DNA from 3 places in the Streptomyces sp. NPDC086549 genome. Region 2 is predicted to be linked to each of the others. Evidence: riboswitches for the same ligand, from Rfam matches in the RefSeq annotation. Region 2 holds a riboswitch; each other region holds the start of a gene.
The links. A riboswitch is a leader RNA that binds a small molecule or an ion and turns the genes downstream of it on or off. The one in region 2 is predicted to bind thiamine pyrophosphate.
Positions count from the first base shown of each region.

Region 1: it holds a riboswitch for thiamine pyrophosphate, as region 2 does, so the genes downstream of both, thiC (phosphomethylpyrimidine synthase ThiC) here and thiO (glycine oxidase ThiO) in region 2, are expected to answer to the same signal.
Region 3: it holds a riboswitch for thiamine pyrophosphate, as region 2 does, so the genes downstream of both, ACIPSA_RS33840 (thiamine ABC transporter substrate binding subunit) here and thiO (glycine oxidase ThiO) in region 2, are expected to answer to the same signal.

Region 1 is NZ_JBIVBS010000007.1:266,152-269,402, reverse strand. Features, by position in the region: gene thiC (phosphomethylpyrimidine synthase ThiC) at 117-1,943, opposite strand; TPP riboswitch at 1,936-2,115, opposite strand; gene ACIPSA_RS23775 (YibE/F family protein) at 2,196-3,251, shown strand, end outside.
Region 2 is NZ_JBIVBS010000001.1:329,921-333,171, reverse strand. Features, by position in the region: gene thiS (sulfur carrier protein ThiS) at 1-143, opposite strand, end outside; gene thiO (glycine oxidase ThiO) at 140-1,324, opposite strand; TPP riboswitch at 1,322-1,433, opposite strand; gene ACIPSA_RS01520 (NAD(P)/FAD-dependent oxidoreductase) at 1,578-2,810, shown strand; gene ACIPSA_RS01515 (Rv2175c family DNA-binding protein) at 2,875-3,240, shown strand.
Region 3 is NZ_JBIVBS010000013.1:108,877-112,127, reverse strand. Features, by position in the region: gene rlmN (23S rRNA (adenine(2503)-C(2))-methyltransferase RlmN) at 1-963, shown strand, start outside; TPP riboswitch at 987-1,094, shown strand; gene ACIPSA_RS33840 (thiamine ABC transporter substrate binding subunit) at 1,185-2,267, shown strand; gene ACIPSA_RS33835 (ABC transporter permease) at 2,336-3,251, shown strand, end outside.

The DNA of each region.
Region 1 (3,251 bases), on a different contig from region 2:
GAGCGTAGGGCAGTTGCCTTCGGTCGGGCAGTACGGGTCATCGCAAGGAGACGCCGCAAGGCGCTGCCTTGGACAGCCATGCGCCATCCAGGGGCAGCGCCCTGAGTGGCCGCGCGTCAGTCCGCCATCGGCAGGTACACCCGGTTCCCGCCGGCCGCGAACTCCTTGGACTTCTGGAGCATCCCCTCGGCGATCTCCTCGGCAGAGGCGCCCTCGGCCACATCACCGCCGAACCGCTCCGCGATGCTTTGGCTGATCTTCATCGAGCAGAACTTGGGCCCGCACATGGAGCAGAAGTGGGCCGTCTTGGCGGGTTCGGCCGGAAGTGTCTCGTCATGGAACTCCCGTGCCGTGTCCGGGTCCAGGGCGAGGTTGAACTGGTCCTCCCAGCGGAACTCGAAGCGAGCGTCGGACAGCGCGTCGTCCCATTCCTGCGCACCTGGGTGCCCCTTGGCGAGGTCGGCTGCGTGGGCGGCGATCTTGTAGGTGATGACGCCGGTCTTGACGTCGTCACGGTTGGGCAGGCCCAAGTGCTCCTTGGGCGTGACATAGCAGAGCATGGCCGTGCCCCACCAGGCGATCATCGCGGCACCGATGCCGGAGGTGATGTGGTCGTACGCCGGCGCGACGTCCGTCGTCAGCGGGCCGAGCGTATAGAACGGAGCTTCATCGCAGATCTCCTGCTGAAGGTCGATGTTCTCCTTGATCTTGTGCATCGGGACATGTCCCGGGCCCTCGATCATGGTCTGAACATTGAAACGCTTCGCGATCCGGTTGAGTTCCCCGAGCGTCCGCAACTCCGCGAACTGCGCCTCGTCGTTCGCGTCCGCGATCGAACCCGGCCGCAGGCCGTCCCCCAGCGAGTACGTGACGTCGTAGGCCGCGAGGATCTCGCAGAGCTCCTCGAAGTTCTCGTACAGGAACGACTCCTTGTGGTGCGCGAGGCACCAGGCCGCCATGATCGAGCCGCCGCGCGAGACGATGCCGGTCTTGCGGTTCGCCGTGAGCGGCACGTACGACAGGCGGACGCCCGCGTGGACCGTCATGTAGTCCACGCCCTGCTCGGCCTGCTCTATGACCGTGTCCCTGTAGATGTCCCAGGTCAGCTCCTCGGCCCTGCCGTCGACCTTCTCCAGGGCCTGATAGAGCGGCACCGTGCCGATGGGGACGGGGGAGTTGCGCAGCACCCACTCGCGGGTGGTGTGGATGTTACGACCGGTGGACAGGTCCATGACCGTGTCGGCGCCCCAGCGGGTCGCCCAGGTCATCTTCTCGACCTCCTCCTCGATGGAGGACGTCACCGCGGAGTTGCCGATGTTGGCGTTGACCTTCACCAGGAACCGCTTGCCGATGATCATCGGCTCGATCTCCGGGTGGTTGACGTTGGCGGGCAGCACGGCCCGGCCCGCCGCGATCTCCTCGCGGACCACCTCGGGAGAAACGTTCTCCCGGACGGCCACGAACTCCATCTCCGGCGTGATCTCGCCCCGGCGGGCATAGGCCAGCTGCGTCACCGCCTTGCCATCACGGCTGCGGCGCGGCTGCCGGGGACGGCCCGGGAACACCGCGTCGAGGTTGCGCAGGCCCCCGCGGGGAGACGTGTGCTTGATCCCGTCGTCCTCGGGGCGGACGGGACGTCCCGCGTACTCCTCGGTGTCGCCGCGGGCGATGATCCAGTTCTCCCGCAGCGGTGGCAAGCCCCTGCGGACATCTGTTTCGGCGAGTGGATCGGTGTACGGGCCGGAGGTGTCGTAGAGCGTGACCGACTGCCCGTTGGTGAGATGCACCTGACGGACCGGCACGCGCAGATCGGGGCGTGAGCCCTCGATGTACCCCTTGTGCCAGCCGATGGACTTCCCGGCCTCCCCGCTGGTTGCGTCGGCCGCGTTTCCACTGGCCGCGTTCTGCGTGGAGGCAGGCGTGCGTGCGTCCTTGTTGGTCATGAGACCTACTCCCTACGCCGGCATTACCCGGTAACAGGTTCAGCGGTCGACGCAGCGGTTTCCGTCTCTGGCGGTGTTTCGTGTGAAACAACTCATGTTCCACGTGAAACACCGTGAATACGGAGGTCAGCGCCCTCTCAGCCCGGTGCTCCGAGCTCCCGCGTGTGCAAAGGTGCCTCCACGCTAGCGTCAATTCGGCCGCGGTGAACAGAGGGCCCCTGTGGTTCTTGCGATGATCGGTCGGTGACCACGATGCAGCAGGATCCGCACGGCCACGGCCACGGGCAGGGCCAAGGGCACAGGCCGGAGCACAGTGAGGGGCCCGGCCACGACCACGGTCAGGGCTCCGGATCCGGCAGCGGCGGACACGGCCACTCGCACAGTCACAGTCACGGCCCCGCAACGCCCGTCTCCAGGCACCTGCGCAAGGTCATCGCGGCGATCCTGATCCCGTTCACCGCGGCAGTCGTGGTCGGGCTCGTGGTCCTCTGGCCCGGCGGAGCCCCGTCCCACGCGCGCACGGGGGTCGGCTTCGACCGGCAGACACAGCAGGCCACGGTCACCAAGGTCGTCGAGGTGAGCTGCAAGTCGGTGAACGCCTCGGGAGGGGCCCCGACCGGTGACACCTCCACCGCCGAGGGCAACTCCGCGCAGCAGGAGGCGAACGGTACCTGCAAGAAGGCGACCGTCCGGGTGGACACCGGCAAGGACGAGGGCCGTACGTTCACGGAGATCGTCCAGCCCGACCAGCCGCGGCAGTTGCACCAGGGCGAGAAGGTCGTGGCCGCGTACGAGCCCTCGGCGCCGAAGGATCTGCAGTACTCGGTCGCCGACGTGAACCGGAAGTTCCCGATGGCGCTGCTGGCCGGCATCTTCGCGCTCGCCGTCGTGGTGGTGGGCCGGTTGCGCGGCATCATGGCGCTCGTCGCGCTGGCCGTCAGCTTCCTGGTGCTGACCCTCTTCATCCTGCCCGCGATCCTGCAGGGCTCGAACCCGCTGGTTGTGGCGGTGGTCGGGGCGAGTGCCATCATGCTGATCGCGCTCTACATGTGCCACGGCCTCTCGGCCCGGACATCGGTCGCGGTGCTCGGCACGCTGGTCTCGCTCGTGCTGATCGGCATCCTGGGCTCGGAGTTCATCGACTGGGCGGCGCTGACGGGCAACACGGACGACAGCACCGGTCTGATCCACGGGCTGTATCCGTCGATCGACATGAGCGGACTGCTGCTGGCCGGCGTCATCATCGGCTCACTCGGCGTTCTGGACGACGTGACGGTCACACAGACGTCGGCCGTCTGGGAACTGCAC
Region 2 (3,251 bases):
GCGGACCACTGCGCGCGCGGGACGACGGTTTCGTTGAGCGCGGCGGCCACTCCGCCCGGTGCCGCGGTGAGGGACTTCACGAGGGTGTCGAGAGCCGTGCCGGGCGCGATCTCCCGGCGCTCCCCGTTGACCGAGATGTTCATGCGGGCTGCTCCGAGGGGACGTGGACCGAGGAGGCGGTGAGCGCGGCGCCGAAGCGCTTCGGGGTGAAGGGGCGGGCCTCGTCCGGGAGTTCCCCGGTGGCCAGGACGTGCGCCATGACGTCGCCGGTGACCGGGGTGAGCAGCACGCCGTTGCGGAAGTGCCCGGTGGCCAGCAGCAGCCCGTCGAGGTCGGTCGGGCCGAGCAGCGGCGCGTTGTCGGGGGAGCCGGGGCGCAGTCCGGCCCGGGTCTCCGTCAGCGGCAGTTCGGTGATCCCCGGCACCAGTTCATGGGCGTCCCGCAGCAGTTCGTACACGCCACCCGCGGTCACCGTCGTGTCCCAGCCCAGCTCCTCGCTCGTCGCCCCCACGACCAGCTCGCCGTTCTCCCGGGGCACCAGGTACACGTGCCCGCCGCGCACCACGGCCCGCACGGTACGGCTCAGGAAGGGCGCGTGCCGCTCCGGCACCGTCAGACGCACCACCTGCCCCTTCACCGGCCGCACCGGCGGCAGCACGTCGTCCGGAACGCCCGCGAGCCGCCCGCTCGTGCTCCCGGCCGCGAGCACCACCTGGCCCGCGTCCAGCGCGTCGCCCTCGCGTGTGACGACACCGGCGGCCCGTTCGCGTACGACCGACAGCCGGTCCGCCCATGTGCGGTGGAACACCACTCCCGCGCGCTCGCACGCGGCCACCAGCGCGCCCGCCAGCCGCCGCGGATCGATCTGGTCGTCGCCGTCGACCCGCAGCCCCCCGCGCACACCCGGGGCGAGCATCGGCTCCAGACGCCGGCACTCCCGCCCCGACAGCCACTCGGACTGCAGACCCGACCGCTGCTGCAGGGCGTGCAGTTCACGCAGATGGGCGCGGTCGTCGGCATCCAGCGCGACGGCGAGCGTGCCGCAGCGGCGATAGCCGAGGTCGTGGCCGGTCAGCTCGGTGAGCTCGGCCGCGAAGTCCGGGTAACGGCGGGCGGACGCGAGGTTCAGACCGAGCAGGGTCTCCTCGCCGTAGTGCAGTTCCGTGACCGCGGCCAGCATCCCGGCAGCCACCCACGCGGCTCCGCCGCCCGGTTCCGGGTCCACCACGGCCGTGCTGAAGCCGCGTTGCGCGGCACGCCAGGCCGTGACCAGGCCGATGATTCCGCCCCCGATGACGAGGACGTCTGACGTACGTGACGACATGGGCGTCCAGCCCCTCCCTTCGCCGGCATGACCCGGATCAGGTTCGTACGGTCGGAGGCCGCCAGCCTCCCTCTCAGCCCGGTGCGTCCGGGCTCCCGCGAGTGCTTGTACGTCGGCCACCCTAGCCCGCGGGGCTCCGCCCTGGGAGTGGGGGTCGCGGCGGGGCAGCAGACCGAGTGTTGTCCGGCGCTGTGGAATAGCTCACTCAGCACGCCCCCTGACTGACAGTTTGTCAGTTGTCTATGGTGATCGGGTGAGCGAGCAGACACAGCAACGGGGCACGTCACAAGGGCGGCGCGTGGTCGTCGTCGGCGCGGGGATGGCCGGGGTACAGACCGCGGTCGCCCTGCGGGAGCAGGGCTTCACCGGCACGATCACGCTGATCGGCGCGGAGCCGCACCAGCCGTACGACCGTCCGCCGCTGTCCAAGGCAGTACTGCTCGGCAAGGCCGAGGGTTCCGCCTTCGAGGTCGACTTCGAGTCGCTCGGCATCGAACTCCAGCTGGGCCGCGAGGCGCTGGGCGTGCGCCCCGCCGGCCATGAGCTGGACACCGAGTCGGGGCCCGTACCGTACGACGTCCTGGTCCTCGCGACCGGCGCCGAACCGATCCGGCTGCCCGGCACGGAGGGCGTCCCCGGTGTGCACCTGCTGCGCACCCTGGACGACGCGGAACGGCTGCGGCCGGTGCTCTCCCGGCAGCACGACATCGTGGTCGTCGGTGCGGGCTGGATCGGCGCCGAGTTCGCCACGGCGGCCCGCGAGGCGGGCTGTGCGGTGACGGTCGTCGAGGCCGCCGACCGCCCGCTCGCGGGAGCGCTCCCGGCCGAGGTGGCCGCGCCGATGGCCGCCTGGTACGCGGACAGCGGCGCCACTCTGCGCACCCACGCGCGCGTGGAGCGCGTCGAGCCGGGCGCTGTGGTGCTCGACGACGGCGCACGGCTGGCCGCGGGCGCCGTCGTGGTCGGCATCGGCGCGCGTCCCGCCACCGACTGGCTCGCCGGCTCGGGCATCGAGCTCGGCGCGCACCGCGAGGTCGTGGCCGACGACCACCTTCGCACCTCCGCCCCCGACGTGTACGCGGTCGGTGACTGCGCCTCCTTCCCGTCGGCCCGGTACGGCGAGCGCCTGGTCGTCCACCACTGGGACAACGCGCTCCAGGGCCCGCGCACCGTGGCCGCCAACATCATCGGCGAGGCCCCGGCCGTCTACGACCCGGTCCCGTACTTCTGGTCCGAGCAGTTCGGCCGCTTCGTCCAGTACGTCGGCCACCACGCGTCGGCCGACACGCTGCTGTGGCGCGGCGACCCCCTCGGGCCGGCCTGGACCGTGTGCTGGCTCCGGGAGGGCCGGCTCGTCGCCCTGCTGGCGGTGGGCAGGCCGCGGGACCTGGCGCAGGGGCGGCGGCTGATCGAGGCGGGCACGCCGGTGGACCCGGAGCTCCTGACGGACCCGGCACGGCCCCTGAAGGAGGCGACGGTACGGTAGTGAAAACGCCCAGCTCGGACGGGCCCGACTTCCTACTGTCAGTCAGGGATGGCACGCTGTTTCCGTGACCGAGATTGACGCAAAGACCGATGCTCTCGTTTCCGCCTGGCTCACGCTGCCCGACATCGCCGAACAACTCGACGTCGAGGTGACACGTGTGCGGCAGCTGGTCAAGGAGGGCCAGCTCATCGCCGTACGCCGTGGCGAGAACCGCGCGCTGCACGTCCCCGCCGCCTTCATCGACGGGGACAAGGTCGTCAAGGGCCTGTCCGGGACCCTGACGCTGCTGCGGGACGACGGCTTCACGGACGAAGAGATGCTGGAGTGGCTCTTCACACCCGACCCCAGCCTGCCCGGCACCCCCGCCCAGGCCCTGAGCGAGAACCGTGGCACGGAGGTGAAGCGCCGCGCCCAGGCGCTCGCCGTCTGACCCGAACCGAC
Region 3 (3,251 bases), on a different contig from region 2:
CAGCACTACTTCGCGCGGTACGCGCACGACCCGGCCGAGTGGACCGACATCCCGGCCGGTTCGCGCGCCAAGCTGCAGGAGGCGCTGCTTCCCGAGCTGATGACGGTCGTGCGGCACCTGTCGACCGACCAGGGGACCACCCGCAAGACGCTGTGGCGGCTGTTCGACGGGACGCTCGTCGAGTCGGTGCTGATGCGTTACCCGGACCGGGTGACGATGTGCATCAGCTCGCAGGCCGGGTGCGGGATGAACTGCCCGTTCTGTGCGACCGGCCAGGCGGGGCTGGACCGGAACCTGTCGACCGCCGAGATCGTGCACCAGATCGTGGACGGGATGCGGGCACTGCGGGACGGTGAGGTGCCCGGCGGTCCGGCCCGGCTGTCCAACATCGTGTTCATGGGCATGGGCGAGCCGCTCGCCAACTACAAGCGGGTCGTGGCGGCCGTCCGGGCGCTCACCGATCCGGAGCCGGACGGGCTCGGGCTGTCGCAGCGCGGCATCACCGTGTCGACGGTCGGGCTCGTCCCGGCGATCCACCGGTTCTCCGACGAGGGCTTCAAGTGCCGGCTGGCGATCTCCCTGCACGCTCCCGACGACGAGCTGCGCGACACCCTCGTCCCCGTGAACACCCGCTGGAAGGTGCGCGAGGTGCTCGACGCCGGGTTCGAGTACGCCGCGAAGTCCGGGCGTCGGCTGTCCATCGAGTACGCGCTGATCCGGGACATCAACGACCAGGCCTGGCGCGGCGACCGGCTCGGGCGGCTGCTCAAGGGCAAGCCCGTGCACGTCAATCTGATCCCGCTGAACCCGACGCCGGGCTCCAAGTGGACCGCCTCCCGGCCGGAGGACGAGAAGGCGTTCGTCGAGGCCATCGCGGCGCACGGGGTGCCGGTCACCATCCGGGACACCCGTGGTCAGGAGATCGACGGTGCCTGTGGTCAGCTCGCGGCCACCGAGCGGTAGTCTGACCCGGTCAGTACATCTTCATATTCCGACAGGGGAGCGCCACAGCGCTGAGAGTGCGGCAACCTGGCCGCAGACCCTCTGAACCTCGCCCAGGTCATTCTGGGTAGGAAGTTCGGTCATTACTCAAGCTGTTGCGCCCTGCCCGGGCACCGGTGGAGTCCTCCACGGGTCCCGGGCAGGGCCGCGTCTCTTCCTGGTCAACCCCAGGAGGAAATCCAGTGCACAACAAGACCTTCGTGGCCGTCGCCGCCGGGCTCGGCCTCCTCACGCTGTCCTCGCTGACGGCGTGCGGGTCGTCCGACGGCAAGGGGACGGCGGACTCCAAGACCGTCACCCTCGTCAGCCATGACTCGTGGGCCGTCTCGAAGAACGTGCTCAAGGACTTCGAGAAGCAGTCCGGCTACAAGGTCAAGGTCCTTCCCGACGGCGATGCGGGCCAGGCCGTCAACAAGGCGATCCTGACCAAGGACAACCCGCAGGGCGACGTCTTCTTCGGCGTCGACAACACCCTGCTGTCCCGCGCCCTCGACAACGGGCTGTTCCAGCCGTACGAGGCCAAGGGATCCGACCTGGTCCTGCCCCGGTACCGGGTCGACCAGGCCAAGCACCGCGTCACGCCGATCGACTCCGGCGACATCTGCGTCAACTACGACAAGGCGTACTTCAGCAAGCACAGGCTGACCCCGCCGCAGTCCTTCGACGACCTGGTCAAGCCCGAGTACAAGAACCTCCTCGTCACCGAGAACGCGTCCACGTCCTCGCCGGGGCTCGGCTTCCTGCTCGGCAGCGCCGCCAAGTACGGCGACGGGGGCTGGCAGGACTACTGGAAGAAGCTGAAGGCCAACGGCGTCAAGGTCGTCGACGGCTGGGAGCAGGCGTACAACGACGAGTTCTCCGGGTCTGCCGGCGGAAAGAAGGCGCACGGCGACCGGCCGCTCGTCGTGTCGTACGCCTCCTCCCCGCCCGCCGAGGTCATCTACGCGAAGCCGAGGCCCAGCACCGCCCCGACCGGAGTGTCGGACGGCACCTGCTTCCGTCAGACCGAGTACGCGGGGCTGCTGAGCAACGCGGGGAACACCAAGGGCGGCAAGGCGCTCATCGACTTCCTGGTCTCCAGGGAGTTCCAGGAGGACATGCCGCTCAACATGTTCGTCTACCCGGTGGTGCAGGGCGCGAAGGCGCCCGCCGAGTTCACGAAGTACGGCCCGGCCGCCAAGGACCCCGAGACCATGGCACCCGACAAGATCGCCGCCAACCGCGACCAGTGGGTCAAGTCGTGGACGTCGCTGGTACTGAAGTAGCCGAAGCGGCCCCCCGCAAGGGCGCCGTCCGTAAGGGCGGCAGGGGGAACGCGGCGCGGCTCGGGCTGATGGCCGGGCCGGTCGCGTTCTTCGCGCTGTTCTTCGCGTACCCCGTCACCGCGATCGTCGCCCGCGGACTGAAGGTCGACGGAGCCTGGCGGTTCGGGCGGATCGTGGACGTCGTCACGCAGTCCGACATCCGGCACGTTGTGTGGTTCACCACCTGGCAGGCGCTCGCCTCCACCGCGCTCACCCTGCTGGTGGCGCTGCCCGCCGCGTATGTCTTCGCGCGCCTCGACTTCCCGGGCAAGCAGGTCCTGCGGGCCGTCGTCACCGTTCCGTTCGTGCTGCCCACCGTCGTCGTGGGTACGGCGTTCCTCGCGCTGGTCGGCCGGGGCGGGCTGCTCGACGACCTGTGGGGCGTACGGCTGGACACGACCGTGTGGGCGATCCTGCTGGCGCACGTCTTCTTCAACTACGCGGTCGTCGTACGGACGGTCGGCGGCCTGTGGTCACAGCTCGACCCGCGTCAGGAGGAGGCCGCGCGCATGCTGGGCGCCTCGCCGCTGACGGCCTGGCGCAAGGTCACCCTCCCGGCGCTGGCCCCCGCCGTGGCCGCCGCCGCGCTGATGGTGTTCCTGTTCACCTTCACCTCCTTCGGTGTGGTGCAGATCCTCGGCGGCCCCACCTTCTCCACTCTCGAAGTGGAGATCTACCGGCAGACCTCCGAGATCTTCGACCTGTCCACGGCCGCGGTCCTCACGATCGTCCAGTTCGTCGCGGTGGGCGCGATCCTCGCCGTGCACGCCTGGACGGTACGGCGCCGGGAGACCGCGTTGCGGCTGGTGGACGCGTCGGTGACGGCACGCCGGCCGCGCGGGACGGGGCAGTGGGCGCTGCTGGCCGGTGTCCTCGCCACCGTCGCCGTACTCCTCGTCCTGCCGCTCGCCGTGCTGGTGCGGCGCTCGCTGGACGCCCCCGGCC